3 regions of the Peribacillus sp. NPDC096379 genome follow, and region 3 is predicted to be linked to each of the others. Evidence: riboswitches for the same ligand, from Rfam matches in the RefSeq annotation. Region 3 holds a riboswitch; each other region holds the start of a gene.
What was found. A riboswitch is a leader RNA that binds a small molecule or an ion and turns the genes downstream of it on or off. The one in region 3 is predicted to bind cyclic di-GMP.

Region 1 (7,285 bases), on a different contig from region 3:
GGCAAACCCGCTTAAGCCTAATTATTTACTAAGCCCTCAGCCCTATTTTAGGAAGTTGATTATTGGAGGTTATTATAAAAAAATAATCGGAATGTAAGGAAGGTAGTGGAAGAAGTAATAATCGTTTCAACTGCAACGGACAAGCACGAAGAGTTTATTGATGAACTAATGGGCACACAGGGTCAAGAATGGGTATTTATTGATAAGCAATGGATCTAGTAATCTATATCTTTTTTATCAGTCGTTCTAGATCGGATTTGGATGATTTCATTTTTAATAAAGGCTGTTTTCGCATACTTTGTTGCTTTTCAATTATATTTACACTAACAACCTGGGTTGATTTCCGTTGCAGGTACTCGCTTTCCGCGGGCGGTCTCCCTCAACACGCTTGTCCCGCAGGAGTCTCGCACCTTCCACTACAATCAACATCTACTCGAATTTACTTTGCTAATAACAACAATCTTTACGAAAAGAACCTTAATAAAAGATCTATTCGCAAAAATTACTTATCATTGGAGACGTATTACTTTTTACTACACAATTTCTATATAGTTTAATAACCTCTTCACTTACACAACCCTTCCTCTGGATTTTTTCGTATTGGGTGTGACGAACTGATTTTGGTGATAATTAGAATTCAATCTTTATTTCATTTATCATATTTATTCAAGCAATTTTATTGAATATATCACCAACATTTCTAAACAAAAAAGGTCCTTCACCAGTTCAGTGAACTGATGAAAAACCTTCTCTTTTGCATTATTATTCTTGTTTCTTCCGCTAAAAGATTTAGTTTCAACCTTTACTTTGAAGGCTTAAATTTATCATCTAGACATCGAGCCATAAAAGCAGCAAAATGTTGACGTGATAGATTAATAGTTGGTTTAAACGTTCCATCTTTGTAACCAGCAGTAATATTATTTGCTGCCAGTATGGATATAGAATTATATGCCCAGTATCCTTTTGGGACATCCTTGAAATCCGTTGGATAAGTTCCTTTTAAGTCATAAGCCAACACTAGGACCTTAGCCATTTGTGATCGGGTTAACGTTCCGTTAGGATCAAAATATTTTTGACCTTGGGCATTTATTTTCCCATTGATAATACCTAATTCAACAGCCTTCGCAATCTCTTCATATCCATAATCATCAGGCTTCACATCAATAAATCCCGGATTAAGAACACTAGAATAATCCGTAATTCCTTTTTCTCTTAAAATGATCTCTATAGCTTGCAAACGAGTAATTGGTTCATTTGGTTTAAATGTTCCATCTTTGTATCCTTTAATAATTCCTTTATCAGTCAAATACTCAATCTCATCTACAAAGGAAGTTACATCTTTAAATGTAGTTTTACCATCGAAATCAACTTGGAAATTAGGTGTTGTTTTTGGTATAGTTCTAGCATCGGTTGCCTGTTCAAAAGAATAGGCTAAATCGAGTAGTGATTGTTCACTATATGCCAAACCTAAGAAAGAAACCCCAACAGGTAACTCTTCTTTCGTAGCTCCAGCAGGCACGGTAATTTCAGGGAATCCTGTGGCCGTTGCTACATAACCCGCAGCATACGTGTCATATGCTTCACATACATATGTAGGATCTTCCTTATCAAATCTCGGTGAAGCTGGACATGACAACGTTGGAAAAACAATGGCATCCAAATCATTTTCTTTCATCATTGTTTCGATTTCATGACGTACTTCAGACATTTCTTTCGTTACGATATTGTTGTATTCTGGTGTGTCCTTAAACTCTGCTTGTACCATAGAGTTTTTTAGACCTTCCAGACGCGCTGGATTTACTGGAGTCGATGAATTCAAGACCTCTGGAGATTCACTGATTTTAATAATTTCTTCTAGAGTTCTCGGCTGACCCTCTGGAAGTTGACTTAGATATTCTTCTAATTGAACTTTAAAATCCGCGTCATTAACAGGGCCAATAATAGGTGTCCAAAGATATTTCGTCTTTTCTGAGAAAGAAACTGGAATAAGCTCTGTACCTATTTTCTCCATCTTTTCTAGTGCCTTTTTGGTAATAGAGTCTACCTCTGTGTTATCTCCAAAAAAGTCACTAGCTACTCCGATTCGAGCATTTTTTAAAGCCTTGCTATCTAATAATTTACTATAGTCTTTTACAATGTGATCCTTTGCAAGCAAAGTTTTGTCATCTTTCTCATCAACACCAGCCATAAAACTTAATGCAATGGCTGCATCTTCCACAGACTTCGCTAATGGTCCAGTAGTATCAAAATTTAACGAGGATGGAACTACCCCGCTACGACTTGTTAAACCAAGTGTCGGTCTAATACCAACTAGTCCTGTAACATTAGCTGGTCCTCTGACTGATCCAGATGTATCTGTCCCTAGTCCAAATACAGCAAAATTGGCTGCAACTGCCGCTGCAGATCCGCTGCTTGATCCAGAAGCATCTCGGTTTAGATTATACGGATTTAGAGTTAAGCCGCCTAATGAGCTGTATCCTAACCTGCCATATGATGCTGCGAACTCTGATAAATTTGTTTTTGCAATGATAATTGCCCCTGCATCCTTAAGTTTTTGAATCGTAAAAGCGTCTTCTGTAGGATAAGCATCCTTTAATGCTACTGAGCCTGCTGTCGTAGGCATTCCTATGACATCAAAATTATCTTTAACAACGATTGGGATACCATGAAGAATACTTCTTGAGCCTTCACTTTGTCTTTCTGCATCCAATTGCTTTGCAATCTCTAAAGCTTGATCATTAATGGTAATGATTGAATTAATCGTTGGACCTTGCTTGTCATATTTTTCTATACGCTCTAGATAATATTTAACCAATTGCTCAGAGGTAATCTGATTGTTATTTAATGCTTCAGAAATTTCACCAATACTCTTTTCGAATGGGTCAAATTTGGTTTCTTCTGCAGAAACACTTACCAAAGGAAGCATGGTTATTACTAAAATAAAAGCTATCAAAGTTCTAAACTTGTATATCGTCTTAAACATGGTGTTTCCCCCCTAATATAATTCCTAATTAATGATTAAACTCTTCTATCTCTCTATTTTTTTAAGACATTTTAAATAGACTAAAAACACGATATAAATTTGGTCAAAGATTATATTAGATAATCTAACAATCTTTTCAGCCATTTTGCTGATAGAAATCATAATATTACAGTTTAAATTGCTGAATAACTTCCTCTAATTCTAATGACATTCTTGCTAACTCTTGAGATGCTAATGAAACCTCTTCCATTGAGGCACTCATCTGTTCTGAGGATGCAGCAACATTTTGTGAATGTTCGTTTACCTCTAAACTCGTTTTTGAAACTTCCTCTATATGGGTTACAACTTCTGCTATATGTTTTTTCATGTTATCCATCGCTAGGCTAACCTCAGATATTTTTGTTGTAGCAGCTAGAACTGAATCCTTAATTTCTCCAAAGGCTTTTCCACTTTCATTAACAAGTTTCATTCCTTCTTTAGCAGAGGTTGCCCCCTGATTTACGAAACTCATTGAATCCTCAATGCCATCTTTAATATCATTAATAATTTCATTAATCTGCAATGCTGAATGGCTGGATTGCTCAGCAAGTTTCCTTACTTCATCTGCCACTACCGCAAATCCCTTCCCATGTTCACCAGCTCTTGCAGCTTCAATTGCCGCATTCAAAGCTAATAAGTTCGTTTGCTCTGAAATGGACTGTATGATCAAACTTATCTGGCCAATTTCGTTCGATTTCTCATTTAATACACTAATTTTTTCAGCAGAAGAGGTTACATTTTTATCTATTTCACCCATTTGCTTTACGGTATGGTTAACAACATCACTACCTTGTTTAGCGGATTCAGCTGAATAATGGATGGAATTGCTAACATTTTTCATACTCACTGTAACATCATCAACGTGCTTGAATACTTCATTGATAATACCTACTGCATTCTTCATTGCAGCGTTCTGTTCATCTGTTCCGGTGGCAACACTTTGAATTGACTCAGTTATTTGATTGGAGGCTTTTTGATTCTCAACGGAAGAAGCAGCTAGTTCCTCAGATGTAGCTGATAATGCTTGAGATTCAAACCAAATCTTTTTAATTGTTTCTTTTAAACTACTAGACATAATATTGTAATTCTTCCCCATATCTCCAATTTCATCATTTGACTTAATCGTGACTAATTGAGTCAAATCACCTTTAGACATAGCTAGGGATAAATCACTAATACTTTTGATACTTCGTGTTATCCTCAAACTAACAAAAATGGAAACTAATAAAGATACAACAGCGAAAATCCCGCCTATAATGAAAATCGCCGAGCGTATAGAATCTGCAGTAGTTAAAAGTTCGCTCTTCTCAATAACAGCGATATACTTCCAGCCTTCATTTTTTGAAGAGATTGTGTTTAATACATAATCTTTTCCGTCAATTTTTGTTTCAAACGAGCCATCTTTACTTAAATCCTTTAATTCGGGAACATTTAGCTTAGAAATTTGCTGAAAGTTCAAATCAGCATTCTTTGGATGTGCAAGGATTGTTCCATCTCCTTGCGCTAGAATTACATAGCCATTTTCCCCTATACTGATTTCCTTAATAATACTCGTTAAACCTTCTAAACTAACATCTAGACCTAACACACCGACTTGTTTTCCGCCTTTTTCAATCGCAACTACATTACTTACAATAATTCCTTCTATCCCAGTAGCGGCATAGGCACCTGTTAATTGTACTTTCCCTGGTTCTTCTATACCCGTAGTATACCAAGGACGTTCTCTGGGATCGAAACCAGCTGGCACAGGACCCTCAGGATATTGAACATACCCTCCATCCGATGTCCCCATATAAGCATAAGCTGCATTAGGATGGCTCTTACCAAATTGAGAAAGCATATCAAATATTGCTTTTTCTTTCTCCCCATTTGCTGAAGGGGTCATATCAATTGACCCTTCTCCTGTTATATCTTTATAGGAGGTAATGCTTGAATCAGCATTTAAAACGGCAGGGTTGGTAGCTAATAAATTGACATTTTCCCTAATAGATTCAAAGTACAAGGAAATTCCATTGTCTACCTGTTTAATTTCTCTTTCACTAGAATTGATATAATCCTTCTCGGTTTTTTCACTAACTGTTTTATTAACTAAAAAGCCAATAAAGATGATTGGTACTAATGATAGTAATAAAGAATTAATTAAAAACTTTGCCTGAAATGAAAATCTTTTATTTCCCATTTTACCAAACCTTTCCATTTTTGTTCTAAGCAAGCATAAGATGCTTACTGTTACCTAGCTATTAAATCGTTAACTTCAATAATCTCTCATCCCTTATTAAATATTTTTTTAGCAAAGTTATTATCCTCCATTCACAATTCACTAAAAAATAATCCAGGTTTGTTGATGATTCACAAATTCTCGCTTCTGGAAACTAGTATTGCAAAAAAAAAGACTACTCTATGTACCATAGAATAGCCAAAGGATATTAATAAACATTAATCCACAAATTTGGTAACCAGGCGATCATAGTTTAGATTACGGGACTTTTGACCACTCCCTAAACCTTAGACCCTAGGCTTTGCGTCCTATTCTTTCGAAATAGTTTGCCTTTATATTCCATAAAAACCAATCTAAAATCACATTATATTATATTCTCACATAATTCTACAAACTTCAACAATTTTTGCAAAATAAACCAATACTTTTTATTAACGAGTATTGTTCTTTGAAGAAACTAAGATTGCTTTAAATTTTATTCAGGTTACTGCAAACATACAAAACGCATATGACGCTCTAACGCCACCATTTACTATGTAAGCTAAATCGTGTACAACGCTACACTCACCTAATCACAGTGGTGGCGGTGCGAAGTCAGAATTCGAACTATTTCTCAATAATATAGGTATACTTGATAAGAAGATTGGCTATTTTATGAGATTGCGAAGACCCGCCCCATGTCCCCATACAAAAAAGCTTTCCACCAGTTCAAGTAACTGATGAAAAGCTTTTTTAATTTAATAAACCTCTTATACTAGGCTCATGATGTTTATTACATCATGCCGCCCGTGAGATGAGAGTGTGTAATATCGTTAAAGAGAGGTGCAAAAAGCGCGGTAAATCAGCGTTTTAGATATTGTTGGCTGTAACATCTTTAACGGAGATTTACCGTTTTTTATGGGATTGCGTTAGCAAAATGTTAGCATTTTCAAGCAGATATTCTGGACCAGTTGTTTACACACTCTACATGACTTGTGTACTTTTAACAGACATTATGCACTATGCGACTATATCTACTTAAATTATAGTCAAAGTGGAGGCAAAACAAAAATGTCAAATGTGATTGATGAATTAGAGGTACTAGACGGCTATTTTGACGGTGATAGATTTATCCTAAGGGGAATAAATGGTCACGCAATATATGGAGCGTACAAAGCGGATAATATGCTTTCGTTGGCTAGATTAATTCATGATAATGAGCCATTCAGTTTTACCATTGATAAGGAAAAGATGATTAGAATACCAAGAGAATTAAACAAGCGAATTAAATATGAGTTAACCATGATAGCAGACGAGTTGAGTAGTTAATTTACTACTCTTTTTTTGTTTTATTAGACCCCACCCCGTGCCGAATGATTGACTTTTAGCAGTTAATTTATATGTATCGGTCATCCGCTCCGTATAAAAAATTTTTCAAAATATTAAGGCGTACAACTTTTATAAAACGTATGTCCTAAAACATCCCACCTCAATAAAGGCAGATACCACCATTTTTACAGGTGATTACTATACATTCGTTCTCCCTACTTGCCTATAAAACTTTACCCATGTACGCACAGAAACAAAGGCTTTTTATTGTTATTTATCGTTTTATCTTTTATTTCATTGTTCTATCCCTTTTTTTGTTAGGAATTAATAAACCGTTCTTATAATGAGTATGTCAGAGAACAGTACAACAAAATTAGGAGGTTTTACGGTATGGAAAAAGAGTTTCTAACAGTTCGTTCATTATCAAAGTTACTAGATATGAGTGAGCAAACAACCTATAAATTGGCACGAGAGGGGGTAATCCCAGGACGTATCAAAGTAGGTAAATCCGTTCGTTTTAATAAAACGGTTGTAATTGAATGGCTACAAAAAGGAGGGGCTAAAGATGATCGTCAAAACTAAGGATTTATACAGCTTTTCACAAGCAGCGGAAATATTAGGTGTTACTGCCCAAAGACTTTTTGAATTATGTTCATCATCTTATGTGGAGAAGGTGCACCAAAATAACCGTATCTACTTTACCAAAGAAAGTATTAGACAATTAGTCCTAAGGGGTG
Region 2 (7,285 bases), on a different contig from region 3:
TTTGACGAAAGACACCTACTTTTGTGGCAACATAACCTGATTCGATATGTTCTGTAAGCAATTCAAGAGAAAAGGGAATTTCAGCAGCAAGTAAGAATCGACCCGATAAGTGGTGCTGCAGTTTCGAGGAATACGGGGTATTAGCATGAGGGGAAATCATTAGGAAATAACCTCCTATTTATTTTTTATCATCTTTTATATTCGCTACCAGATAAATGGATTCCTGCCAAAAATGGGGGGTGTCCTAAAATAGGAAGGGTCAGACCCCACAACAATTTAATACAGTATAAAACAAGGCATAAAACCCTATATACTAATTTAAGATGCGAGGTCAGACCCTATCATTAATTCGGTTGGAGGATTCTTTGTTGCAAAAGTGTTTTAAATTCTTCATTTGGAACTGGACGACTAAATAAATACCCTTGGATTTGATGGCATTCTTCTTTTTTAAGGATGTTTAATTGCTGGAGTGTTTCTACCCCTTCCGCAACCACCTTTATTTGCAATCCTTTTGCTAAATAAATAATCGATTTTGCGATAAACATATCTTGATCACTATGAATCATATTTTGAATGAACGATTTATCAATTTTTATCACATCAAACGGAAATTGAGTTAAATAAGCAAGAGACGAATACCCTGTACCAAAGTCATCTAAGGAGATAGTGATCCCCATTTTCTTTAATGAATTCATCGTGTTTTTCGCCGCTTCTTTATTGTTCAAACAAGAGCTTTCGGTCAATTCAAATTCGATATCTTGTGGATGAATACCAGCTTCTTGCACCGTTTTCTCTATTGTGTGCAGCCAGTCTTGTTTCATAAAATGGACGGCGGAAATATTAATCGAAATCGGCACCGTTGATAGTTGTTCTTCTTTCCATTCCCTTATCTGTTTACATACTTCTCTTAAGACCCAATCATCGATATGGACAATTAAGCCGTTTTCTTCGGCAATTGGCAGGAATTCCATCGGTGATATGCGTCCCCACTCTGGATGGTTCCAACGTATAAGCGCTTCAGCACTCAGCATTTCACCTGTACAACTGTCGACCCGAGGTTGAAAATGCAACGTCATCTCGTTATTTTCCAATGCCTTCCTTAAGTCTCGCCCTAAGCTATACGATTTATAAGACTCGATGCTGCTTGATCGAGAGATAATATAATACTTACTTTCCCCTTGTTTCTCCGCTTTGTTTAACGCAATATCAGCATTACTTAATAAGTCTGAGCTATCTATGCCATTATCCGGAAAGGTACTAATTCCAATACTTACAGTGACATATAATTCATAGCCGTTTATCAAAAATGGTTCAAGTAAACCATCGATTATTTGATTAGAAATTAGTTCAAGTGATTCAATTGATTCTACGTTCGCGACTAAAACACCAAATTCATCGCCACCGAGACGAGCAAACATATCATTTGCTGGTACTAGTGAAGCAAGACGAGCAGCAATTTGACATAATAATTCATCACCACTCGGGTAGCCGATTGTATCATTGATATATTTAAAATGATCAATATCAATGATCATGACAGCAAATTTTCTGTCACTATTCGCGTACTCAGTCGCAAATCCCCTCAATTTTTTATTAAAATTTCTTCGATTTGGTAATTGTGTTAAATGGTCGTGATACGAAATATGCTTCACTTTTTCATGTAACAGATGTTGCTCTGTCATATCAGTAATGAGACCGTCTAATTGAATAAACACTCCGCTATCATCTAAAGTAGGAATCATATAATCTTGAATCCATTTAATATCACCGTTTTTATGAATGATACGGTATTGATGACGAACGGTGTTTCCTTTTGCTAACTCATCGTGTAAATCCATATATTGTTGCCAATCCTCAGGATGAACGATCGTTGACCATGAAGTATTATACTCCATATCATCTGCCAAATAGCCACAGATTTGTTCAATCCCTTGCGAATAAAGGATAAATTGTCCAGTCTGCATATTAACAGACCAAACCCCTACATCAAGATTATTATAAACTTTGGAAAACTGCTGTTCTTTTTCCGTAAGCTTGGACTCAGTATGCTTACTGTTCGTAATATCTTGAATGAACCCGATTACACGAACCGGAAGACCCTTTTCTCCAAAAAGGACTTCTATTTGCACATACACATGACGGATAGCCTGATCCCTTCTCATAATTCTACATTCAAAATGAGCACCACCATTGTTAAATAAAGTTTGCTGGAAGGCAAGTTCAAGTTTGGGCTGATCATCAGGATGGACAAACTCAAGAATTTGCTTATATGTTGGCGAAAAGTCTTCCTCTTCACTAATTCCCAGAATCAGACGTTTTTGTTTCGAGCAATACGTGCGATTGCTCATCATATCGTAATGGAAACTGCCAATATTGCCGATTTCTTCAATGGTATTAAAGTTTTCTTTAGACAGATAAAACTCTCTTTCCTGTTCCCTTAGATCCGTAATATTTTTTATAATTACATACACTTCCATGCCATCAGGTGTAGCGATCGGAACAATGGTAACATTCGTATAGCGAGTGTTCCCATTCTTGCAAAGGACTAAGCAATTGAACCTGTTTGTTTGACCTAAGAGAGCTTCTTCGAAATATTGTTTTTGTTCATATGTATAATCTTGTATAAAATCTTCTAAAAATGATTCATCGAAGTCTTGTTCCGTATAGCCAAACTGCTGGGCAAATGCTTCGTTATAGGTTAGAAGATTCCCACTGACGTCCAATTTGATAACCGCATTCAGGTGATCGATAATGAGAGAATGAAAGTCTTCCTCTCTGGTCATTGAATTCATGCTATTTTTCTTGGTTCCCCCCTGAAAAGACTCGTTCATTTCAATAATCCCTCTCATTCTGCATTTCATTATTGATCACCAAAAAAGAATATTAATTTTAGTAAATAGAATCTACCTTTTATGTTTTTATTTGTTAATACTACCACACTTTCAAACTAAATGATTCCGATAGAAAAAGCAAAAAAAGAAAGGGTCAGACCTTACATCTACTACATTTCGTTTATATGACATGTAAATGACACAATAAACGATGTATAGAGTGTGAAGTCAGACCCTTAATAAAACTTCTTATTACACTTTAAATCTGCCAATTTGCTCTTGTAATTCTTCAGCCATGTGTGAGAGTGTGGCTGCGGATGATGTGATTTCTTCCATCGATGCCAATTGCTCCTCCGTCGCAGCTGCTACATTTTGTGTGGCTGATGCCGCTTCTTCGGCAATTTCAGCTAATATTTTTTCTGATTGGAGGACTTGTTCAGACCCTGCTGAAAGCTGTTGGGAAGCAGCAGACACTTCCTGTAATTGCGCCGATATCTCATCAATAGAATAGCGAATTTGCGCAAAAGATTCCCCGGCTTTATTCACTACGCCAATGCCATCAGTCACTTCGCTAGTTGTTTGTTCCATTGATTGAACAGCAAGGTTTGTCTCATCTTGGATTAATGTAATAAGGCCAGAAATGCTCTGAGCCGATTCAGCAGATTGTTCGGCTAGTTTGCGTACTTCATCCGCTACTACAGCAAACCCTCTGCCATGTTCACCTGCTCTTGCCGATTCGATCGCAGCATTTAATGCGAGTAGATTCGTCTGCGAGGCAATATTTGTGATCACTTCTATGATATTGCCAATCTCTTTTGAACGATCACCTAATCCTTTTATAATTTGTGATAATTGCGTAACTGTCAGATTAATTGAATTCATTTGTTCAATCGTCGTTTGAATCGCTTCATTCCCTTCCACGGCTTTTTGTGAAGTATCGACCGAGTTGGCAGATATACCTTGGCCATGAGAAGCAATCTGTTGGATACTTAACGCCATTTCTTGTACGACCTTCGAACTCTCTTCTGTGCTTCTCACCTGCTGTTCTGCTCCTTGCGCTACTTCCTGAATGGTGTTTGCAATTTGCTCACTCGCCTTACTTGACTCTTCTGAACTCGCTGTCAACTCTTCAGAGGCAGCAGCCACTTGTTCAGAAGTAATATTTACCTGCGTCATCAACTCGCGTAATTTCAATATCATCTTATTAAAAGAAAGCGTTAATTGGCCGATTTCATCTTTGGAGCGATAGCTTCCTTCAACGGTTAAATCGCCATTTTCCGCACTTTCCATAAGTGTCTGCATTTCTTTAACCGGATTAGTGATCATCCGAGTAATGATAAATCCAACCACACCTTTTATCACAATCGTAAGAATGATGATAATGATAATAAAATTCTTACTATCTTGAGCGCTTGCTTTATTGCTTTTAACTAGGTCATCCGCATATTTCTCCAAATACACGCCTATTTCATTCATTAATGAATTGGACTTTTCACGTGCAGGCTGTGCGTCTTGCTTGTATTTTGTATACGCTACATCCTTATCACCTGCAAGTGCCAATTTAAATACATTCTCTACCTCATTCAAATATCTCTGATACTCGGTCTGAAATTGAGATAATTGTTCCACCTCAATTTCAGATAAAAGACTTTTATCTAACGCCTGTATCAACGTTTCATTATCCTTCTTTAACGCGTCAATTTGGCCTTTTAATACCTGTATCTCTTTTGTATTGGATGTAAGCAACAACTCGAGTGCACTATTATCAATTGCCCGTGTGTTTATACGAATTTGACTTTGCCATTTTACGGGAAGCAAAGCATCCCAATACATTTGATCTGATTTTTTATCCATTTGATTCAAATTGTAGAATCCAGTACCACCAATCACACCAAAGATGATGAAAGAAATAAGTATTAGTACGAACAGCTTCTTACCGATTGCAGCATTACGTAATCCCATGATTCCTACTCCTTTTCTGTACCTTTTAAAGTTAGTTTCAAATTCATTTGAGCAAAAAAGAGACAGAGTCCAGCTATACCTGGACTTATTTCAGATAGTCTCTCACTCTATCAAAAAAACGATTATGAAAATTTAGCGTGGCCCATTTATTTAGATATCCTTTTGGCAACCTGGCGATCCTTGTCCACAAGTGACTTTAGACCCACGGCTTTGCGTCCTCCCCTTTCGATGAAGTTTGCTATTTTCTAGAATGGTAAAGCGGCACTACGAACCCGATTGTTTTAACTAAACCTCTGTTTACGCATCGATAAATTTCACTGTATCCGACCAACCGGGGATTTATGGGCTTCTAAACCAGGATAAATCCTCCATATATAGATGCATCGAAATTATACCATGGTCATTACCAAGAAGACAGAATCTCCTCTTCGTTTTGCAAGTAATCCTTTCATACTAGTTTCGATAACAACACGACTGAGGCTAAATTATCATAACAGAGGAGTGCACCAATTTTTTTTTAAAAAGGAACGATGCTCGGAGTTCAGCCTAAGATTGACGGAGAACCCGCCGAATTTAGGAAGTTGCCCGAGGCTTAGGGGCGTAAATATGGGTAGGTGGTTAGTAATTAAGGAGATTTGGGGAGTAATTCCTAAAAGTTGAAGAGTAAACCACCAAGTGTTATAAAACGCACAGGACTTAGGGAGTAAGCGACTTCCTGATGCATCATTATGTAAAATGGCAAGAATTAATCCAATCTGATGGTTCATACTCCAATAAAGTCAAAAACGCCCACCCCATTTCTGAGGTAAGGCGCTCCGTTTACAGCTTATACCAGCCCATCGCCATCGATCCTTCACCAAGATGTGTGCCAATAACAGGTCCGAAATAGCTTATATCGAATTCTACATTTGGATAAATCGCTTCGAGTTCCTCTTTCCAATCTTTCGCTTCTTCTTCACGTTTTGCATGAATAATCACCGCTTTATACATGCCACCTTGAGCCACATCTTGGCCGAGTAAATCTGCGATTCGCTTCATAGCCTTTTTCCGAGTTCGGATTTTTTCAAAAGGAACGATTACTTTGTCTACAAAATGGAGAATTGGTTTGACTTGAAGGAGACTGCCAATCAATACCTGTGCGCTGTTTAGACGCCCTCCACGCTGTAAATGTGCCAAGTCATCCACCATAAAATAGGCACGTGCTGATTGCTTGATGACTTCCAAACGAGCAAGAATTTCGTCTGGTCCTTTTCCATCTAAGGCCATCTTGGCTGCTTCAAGAACATAGAACCCCTGAACATAACAGCTGATTTCTGAATCAAAGGCGTACACATCTAGACCCTCAACCATATCTCCTGCACTGATCGCGCCTTGATACGTTCCGCTAATTCCACTTGATAAATGGATACTCACGACTGCATCATACTCTTTCGCTAATTGCTCATATTTCTCGATAAATAAACCTGTTGGTGGCTGAGAGGTTGTCGGGAGCTTGTCCTCCGTTTTGACCACATCGTAAAACTCATCCGCCGTTATATCAATTTCTTCACGATACGCCTCGTCACCAATCACTACCTGAAGCGGAACCATATGTATATGAAATTGTTTACGTATTAGTTCTGGGATATATGCGGTACTGTCCGTAACAACTGCCGTTTTCATAAAACATTACCATCCTTATTTCATTATTCTCATTTATACTTAATCACCATTTTATCCCGCATTAACGGGCAGTAAAGCCCCTACCTCAAGGCTTAGAGGAATCGTAGGTGGAGGATGAAAACCCCACTAATTGAAGTTTCACTTTATACGATACCGTCTCTGCTCGCATCATAATGTTGTGGTACCTTTAACAGAAAGTCGCCAAAACAAATGTGGGCCTGCAATTTTAAGTTTAGATCGTGAGCCCTTGGATTTGGATTGCGAGACGTCATTCCCGGCGCGTGAAAGTCAGATTTCGAATCGCGGGACCTCAATTAGGCGTAATAGGTTCTTTCTTTTGTCCTGTCTGAAATCCCCCAAGCAAAAATCGCCCAGTCTTAATCGTTGTAACATCGATTAAGCTAGACGATTTCCTTTGGCCTCCTCCAACAATTCAGCTGTGGATGTCCAATCATTACTTTATTTCACTTCAACCCAACCGTTTTTAATCGCTGAAATGACAGCTTGTGTACGGTCATTGACATTCATTTTTTGCAAAATATTGCTGACGTGGTTTTTTACAGTTTTTTCACTGATAAATAGTGTTTCTCCGATTCCACGGTTACTTTGGCCATCTGCTAGAAGTTGAAGCACTTCACATTCCCGGCGCGTTAATAAATGAAGCGGTTTTCTGATTTCAGGAATATAAAGGGAAGATTCTCTCTCTGTCATCTGCTCAATAGCAATTCGACGATATTCTTTCACTAGATTGTGAGTGACTTTCGGATGTAGGTACGATCCGCCGTCTGCCACTACTTTCACCGCTTCTACTAAAGCATCTGCGTCCATTT
Region 3 (7,285 bases):
AATCCTAAGTTTTCCTTTATTGACACCTAACGCATTAGGAGGTATATATTAAAAGGTTGTTTGTTATTGAGAATCATTAACAAGATTACATAGATTGATTTTAGATAATTAGTGTTCGTTCGTATATTTGTTCACTATAGTGAATGATGAGGTTTATATACATTCCTGCAGATATCTGTTTATTAAATTCGAAACTTTTTATTTTCAGTGCTAATAAAGTTCTGTAAATTGAAGGTTTGATACATGGAGGAACAACAGTTGATAGAAACTACTGAAAAAAATATTTATAAAGCATTTGGTTTAACTATTTCTAGTACAATCCATCTACCAGAATTAACTCAAATCAATAATAAGGATAGGTTAACTGATATCGTTATTAAAAAGGAGGATCTCACCGTCACATGGGCTAAACAATTCGTTACAAATGAGCATTATGTCATTAATGAAAATTCAGTTATTTTTCAAGTTCCTCATGTTGCCACCTATTTAATAAGAAATGGAAATGAAATATTATTTTCACCTTTGGAGGGCTCTCAGGAAAATGAAATCAGAATATACATCCTTGGTACTTGTATGGGGGCTGTATTGTTGCAAAGAAAAATACTTCCGCTTCATGGGAGTGCCGTAGCTATAGATGGGAAGGCATATGCAATTGTAGGGGATTCAGGAGTTGGAAAGTCTACGCTTGCTTCAGCTTTTTTAAACAATGGCTACAGACTTCTAAGCGATGACGTAATACCAGTGTCTCTTAATAAAGAAAATATTCCAGTTGTGGCACCTGCATATCCGCAGCAAAAATTATGGCTGGAAAGCTTAAATCAGTTTGGGATGGTATCGAGCAATTATCAACCACTTGTAGATAGAGATACAAAATTCGCGATTCCGGTCCATTCGCAGTTTGCGAACGAATCATTGCCTCTTGCTGGTGTAATTGAATTAGTTAAAACAGAGGCTGATGAAGTGGAAATGTACCCCATTCAAAAAATGGAACGCTTCCTTGTATTATTCAATCACACCTATCGTAATCTATTTATTGAACCCTCAGAATTAATAGACTGGCACTTTAACACTTCGGCAAAGATGGTCAAACATATTGACCTTTATCGATTACATCGACCAGTATCCTATTTTACGGCACATGAATTAACAGACATTATTATAAATACGTTAAAAAAGAAGGAGAATGTTTATGTTAAAAACTAAAGAATTAGCCCATAACCATCTAATTAGTCAATTGGAAGGAAATATCGTAAGTGATATGGATGGCGAAACAGTGATGTTAAGTGTTCACAATGGGAAGTATTATAATTTAGGTGCAATAGGTGGAGTAATATGGGAGTTAATTAAGGACTCGATTTCTATAGAGGAGTTGATTACAACATTACAGTCTCAATATGATGTCGAACAAACAGAGTGTGAGGAACAAGTCCACTCCTTTTTGGACCAGTTGCTTGAAGAAGGTTTAATTAAGATAGAAGCATAATCACATTCCTAGTATTCATGATTTTCAAACTCTAGGAGGACAGGATGAACACTTTGAAGAAAGCGCGATCATTTGTGAGGCTAGATAAGAAAACGAAGCTGTTGTTGATTGAAGCCTATCTTTATTTAGCTTGGGCTCGCTATTTGAAAAGCATCCCTTTTTCAAAAGTGGTTCCTTCTTTAGGAAAGCAAATGCAAGAGACATCTAGTACAGCTGATCTATCAAATAAAAAAGTGATAACTAGTGTTTCACATGCTATTCATTTGATGAGTCGCTATACGTTTTGGGAAAGTGAATGTCTTGTAAAGGCCTTTGCTGGAATGAAGATGCTAGAGAAAAGAAATATTGAAAGCACACTCTATTTAGGCACAGCTAAAGATGAAAAAGGGGAACTTATTGCCCATGCCTGGTTACGTAGTGGTCCCTTTTATATATCAGGTTCCGAAGTGATGGATAGGTTTACAGTTGTTGCTAAATTTGCTAAAGAAATCAGCGCTAATAAGGCTAGTTAACTAGATTAATAGTTTACTTTTTTATAAGAAACCTGATTTAACTATGTATGTGGATCATGATAATAACGAACAGGTCATGCAAAAGGAGGATATGGATTTGAAGCATCTTTTGTACTTTACAAAGCGAATTCATCATTATTCAGGAAAAATACTATATATCAATCTGATTTGCATGATTTTCATTAGTTTACTAGAAAGTGTCGGAATTTTCTTATTAATCCCTCTGGTTGGGTTAACTGGACTCTTGGATGTTACAACAAAGGAAATTCCATTTTTAAGCTGGATAAACGAATTATTTCAAGGTATTCCTGAAACACTCAGTCTCATCATCATATTAGGAATTTATGTCATTCTAATGATGGGACAAAGTATTTTTAAGAGAAATCAATCGGTCTTAGGAGCAAAGATTCAACAAGGTTTTATTAGGCATTTAAGAGAAGAGACCTATAGAGGGTTACTTCAAGCAAACTGGGGATTTTATTTAAAAAAGAGAAAATCGGATATCGTCAATCTAATGACAAACGAGATTTTTAATGTAAGTGCTGGTGTTCAATTGTTTTTACAATTTTTATCTTCCTTTATTTTTATTTCGATACAGATTGGTATGGCCTTTTATTTATCGGTAAGTATGACTAGTTTAATCTTATTTTTTGGCATGTTTCTTCTTCTTTTTTCTAGAAAGTTCGTCAAAAGGTCTAAGACATTAGGGAAGGAATCCTTTTTATTAAATCAGAAGTATCTTGGCGGAATTACCGATCATTTTAACGGGATCAAAGATATTAAAAGTAATTCTCTAGAGGAATCTCACTTAAATTCGTTCCTTCCTTTAATTAAAGAAATGGAACATAATAGTGTTAAATTAACTACATTAAATTCAACCTCACAAATGGTCTTTAAAGTAGCCTCTTCCTTTTTAATTGCATTTTTTGTGTTTCTTTCCATTCAAATGTTTAAGGCTGAGGGAGCCCAATTGATGCTAATTATGGTTATCTTTTCAAGACTATGGCCCATGATTACGGGTATTCAGACTTATTTGGAGCAACTAGGAGCTATTGTTCCATCTCTTAAAGCGTTATTGGATTTACAAAATGAAAGTTTAGAAGCAAGAGAGTTATTTAATCGTGATTATGAAGATGTAAAACCAATCGAGATTAAACATGGATTATATTGTAGAAATGTCTCTTTTAGGTATCATTCAAATGAAAATACATATGCGCTACAAAATATTAATATAGACATCCCATCTAATAAAATGACAGCAATCGTAGGGAGGTCAGGTGCTGGGAAAAGTACGTTAATTGATCTTCTGATGGGCCTAAATCAGCCAGAACAGGGAGAAGTGGCTATCGATGATGTCCCTCTTACTAAGGATCATTTATTATCCTTAAGGAGATCGATTAGTTATATTCCTCAGGATCCATTTCTTTTTAATGCAACGATTCGAGACAATTTAATGATCATTGAACCGAATGCCAGCGAAGAGTATCTTTGGGAGGCACTGGAATTCGCAGCAGCAGCTGATTTTGTAAAGAAGCTGCCTCAAGGCTTGAATACGCTCATTGGCGATCGCGGAATTAGGTTATCTGGGGGTGAAAGGCAGCGATTAGTGCTAGCTCGAGCTATTTTACGTAAACCTTCGATCCTTGTTCTCGATGAAGCAACAAGTGCATTAGACACAGAAAATGAAGCGAAGATTCAAGCTGCAATAGAAAGACTAAAAGGAACGATGACCATCATCGTCATTGCTCATCGCTTATCTACCATTCGTAATGCGGATCAAGTGGTAGTTATGGATCAAGGAGAAATAATCCAAGTAGGGGCATATAACCAATTAGCGAAAGAAAAAAGAGGGATGTTTAGCCATCTATTAGGTAACCAAATGGAAGTAAGTGGGTAGTTTAATTCAGGGGCTTACATTGAAGTAATTGATATATTCCATAAAAGACAAAAAGAAGTATTGTAGCCAATAGAGATTCTATTACCTGGCCCATGGCGTTTAATGAAGTAATGTCGAAAATTGTTGAAATTTTTAAAAAAACAATGATTACAAATAATAGAATATATTGGTATATTTATTGGTATATAGTTAATGTTATGTAAAGATATTGTTAAGATTACTGGGAAGGAAATAGGCTCATTCTTACAAAAAATTAGGATTAAAGTATTCAAACTACATATTGGTAATGACTTTATTAGAGTTTTTAACTAGATATTGTAAGGGACTAATAGAGTGTTTCATTACTTTTGAGAAACGCAAACCTATTGAAAAATAGGGACGCAAAATTACAGGTCTAAGGCTATGCTATGACGGCTGTGTTGCCACAAATCGGGTGAATATATGAGCAAGCAAGTAGTAATCGAAGCTGAATGGATGGAGTTAATTTTAGAAGCGAAAAATTTAGGCTTGTTTATTGATGAGGTTTGGGATTTTATCCAACAAGACTAAAACTAGAATAACTAGCTGAAAACAATGATTTATTTGGGGAAATATAGGTTGTGATTACTTTGGAGGGCTGATATTCAGTCTTCTTTTTTTGGATAGTCATTTTTGTATAAGGATAATCAGCTCCTATTGTCCACCACATATATTATTGCAAAATTAATCGAGACTTCGTATAGGTGAAAAAGTCCTTTATAAGGAAAGTATTTAAAGTAGGTTCATTTCATTCCGATATTGAAGAAATACTCGATCAAAAAGTTACCCAGCGTTGGCAGGTGAAACAAATCAGAACCTCGTTGCAATTGAATATTCGCTCAAAGGCTCAGGTAGGAATACCATTCGTAGAATTTGCTTGAAGAGTTGCTTGGATAACGAGGGTACGAATAGTAGATTAAGGAACATAGACAATCTTATGATTCTTCATTGTTTTGTTGCAAAATAAAATTAGAATAGGGATTCGACGTACCGACTGCAATTCTTGAAAATGAAGATTGTGATTTCGAATATAAAGCCTTCCAATCTTGTAATCGAGAAGTTGAAACTTCCTCTGGGTTTTCTAACAGATGATATCTATCTGTAGAATAAAACATTCGTAATCCTGTTCCTACATTAAAATAAAATTATGAATGTAGAGTTTAAGACATAGAATATATCATTTAACCTTGAATTAACAAAAATACAAATTCCAAAAAGTAATCTGAATAAATGTTTCACAGAGAGTTTTCTGTGTTTGCCAACGAGTTATGTTGATAATCTTTGAAGTTAGAATTTTGCAGAAATTTTATCTTATGAACAATGGGGGGGATTAGGTAAGCATTAGTGCATTATAGATGGGAACTGTTGACATACATAAACACCTAGAGAACTTTCTAAGTTTTGATTCCTAGTTATGGATAGCTGTTTCATCACTCGGAATTTTTCGGAAAATTAATAGAGACAGAGAGTCAGTGATTTGGCTCCCTGTCTTTTTACGTAGCTACAATGTTGTCATCTAGTTACATACTTTTTAGCAGAAACAAAAAGGTTTAATATCGGTGCCTGGCACAACCCGAATAAAGATAAATTTACAGTTAATCCTGTTTCCGTTCCTGTGAATTGTGCTGGTAGTTTTAAAGGAGAGTGATATGGCGACTACTGTAAACATTGTAGTCAAATCTATCGCCGAACTATATAAGCGAAATAATGCTTTAGAAGGTTAATTATGGATTTAACAATTATACGTGAATGGCTTATACAAAATGGAATCCCTGCTGAAGCATTAGATCAAACGGTTGAACCGGAAGCATTTAAGGGATTTAGGAGAAACATTAAAAACAACTCTGTAAAATGATAATCATGTAGGTCTTTTGGTCACAGTATTCTTTGTACATTTCGGTGACATGGCCACTATAGTTTAGAGCAACAGATAAAGATATTAGCGATGGAAAATGGAATTAATACACTCAAGGGATGACAATAACTATGCTTACACTTTACAAATATATGGTTGATTGATCATGGAATGAAACACTTAAATGAGGTACCTGAACCGAATCAGACAATGATAATTAAAGATGGGTATCAACTTGAAGCACCTGTTTAGTAAGGTGAATTTTTTATGCACCAATTGTTATAAGAATACGTTCGTTAGTTTACCAACATCATTTTTGCTACCAAATAGATTCTTGTCCATTTCGGAACTATCCATAAATTCATAACCTAATAGTGGCAAGAGGGATTTGCAGGTGAAAAATACGTGGAAACAATAAATCTAGATGACATTGATGTAACTATATTGAAAAAACGTTTTAGAGTAACAAGTTCTTTCTCATTCGAATCAAGAGATAAATCAGGAAGAGCCTTGTGTCTAAGCAGGATAGCACTCTTGCAAAAAGAAGTAGGTGGATTTGTTGCTGCAATTTTTAATAAAGGTATAAAAGTTTCGTCAATACACAACGAGTGGTTGTTTGATAATCCGAATTTGATTTACGTGAATATTGAAGACAGTGATGATCCACTAGTTTTTGCAAGAAAAGTCAGAAGAGCGTTAAGGAACTAACTGAGGTCTTTAGTTGTATAGTTGGCAGAAACAGAGACTCAACTCAATTTAAGCCCGCCTTATTTAACTAACTTTTTTAAAGCTCTAGAAAAAGGCAATGCAACAGTTGTTTTCTTGGGAGATAGTTTAACTGCCCCAAATGAACCGAACAACTTCAAAGCACACCTTGTATACCTACAAGAGTGGTTTAATACTAAGTATGGAGCGGATAAAGTAACGGCGGGCAAGATGCCAGAATGATGTGTTCTAGGCTTGCAAGAGATGTAATAAATAAGGCACCAGATGCAGTCATCATAAGTTCTGCTTGGAATGACATTGGTAACAATCATATTGACACATATGCATCATACATGAATCGCATGGTCGATTTAATTAAGAAAACAACAAAAAAACCAGTTGATATTGTATTACGAACAACAAACGTAGGCACAAGCTCAAACATGCCAATATTGAGGAACACAACCACTCCTGCTATTTATCGTGTCGCTATGCGAAATAATGTACAAATATTTGATTTGTTAGGAATTATGGACAAGGATATCAAATGCGGAACTATTGTAGTAAGTGAACTACTAGCGGTTGGCGATGATAAGCACTACACTACACAAGGTCAAGAGTATATCGCAAATCAATTTAAACCATTATTTGATACAGCTGTTCAATTGACTAAGAAAAGTGAATATCCGAAATTTGCAACTGATTTCGATTATATCCCAGTAGTTGATAGCAGGGTAACGATAGCTGGTTTTGCAACTGGAACAACATTCGAATCTAACTCATATAATATATATTGTATAAACGTTAAAATTCTA

Region 1: it holds a riboswitch for cyclic di-GMP, as region 3 does, so the genes downstream of both, ACIQZI_RS22810 (methyl-accepting chemotaxis protein) here and ACIQZI_RS24280 (anti-repressor SinI family protein) in region 3, are expected to answer to the same signal.
Region 2: it holds a riboswitch for cyclic di-GMP, as region 3 does, so the genes downstream of both, ACIQZI_RS18590 (methyl-accepting chemotaxis protein) here and ACIQZI_RS24280 (anti-repressor SinI family protein) in region 3, are expected to answer to the same signal.

The regions. Positions count from the first base shown of each region.
Region 1 is NZ_JBIWFD010000009.1:53,296-60,580, forward strand. It holds gene ACIQZI_RS22805 (amidase family protein) at 803-2,983, opposite strand; gene ACIQZI_RS22810 (methyl-accepting chemotaxis protein) at 3,150-5,219, opposite strand; cyclic di-GMP riboswitch class I at 5,471-5,581, opposite strand; gene ACIQZI_RS22815 (hypothetical protein) at 6,291-6,548, shown strand; gene ACIQZI_RS22820 (helix-turn-helix transcriptional regulator) at 6,939-7,130, shown strand; gene ACIQZI_RS22825 (hypothetical protein) at 7,114-7,285, shown strand, end outside.
Region 2 is NZ_JBIWFD010000004.1:280,675-287,959, forward strand. It holds gene ACIQZI_RS18580 (ATP-dependent helicase ComFA) at 1-160, opposite strand, end outside; gene ACIQZI_RS18585 (EAL domain-containing protein) at 345-2,792, opposite strand; gene ACIQZI_RS18590 (methyl-accepting chemotaxis protein) at 3,084-4,793, opposite strand; cyclic di-GMP riboswitch class I at 4,955-5,043, opposite strand; gene ACIQZI_RS18595 (DegV family protein) at 5,613-6,455, opposite strand; gene ACIQZI_RS18600 (response regulator) at 6,915-7,285, opposite strand, start outside.
Region 3 is NZ_JBIWFD010000001.1:827,916-835,200, forward strand. It holds gene ACIQZI_RS03925 (aldolase) at 259-1,203, shown strand; gene ACIQZI_RS03930 (lasso peptide biosynthesis PqqD family chaperone) at 1,190-1,483, shown strand; gene ACIQZI_RS03935 (lasso peptide biosynthesis B2 protein) at 1,528-1,995, shown strand; gene ACIQZI_RS03940 (ABC transporter ATP-binding protein) at 2,093-3,892, shown strand; cyclic di-GMP riboswitch class I at 4,238-4,319, shown strand; gene ACIQZI_RS24280 (anti-repressor SinI family protein) at 4,334-4,441, shown strand; gene ACIQZI_RS03945 (hypothetical protein) at 5,637-5,765, shown strand; partial or broken gene ACIQZI_RS03950 (DUF1259 domain-containing protein) at 6,144-6,473, shown strand; gene ACIQZI_RS03955 (hypothetical protein) at 6,495-6,713, shown strand; gene ACIQZI_RS03960 (SGNH/GDSL hydrolase family protein) at 6,710-7,285, shown strand, end outside.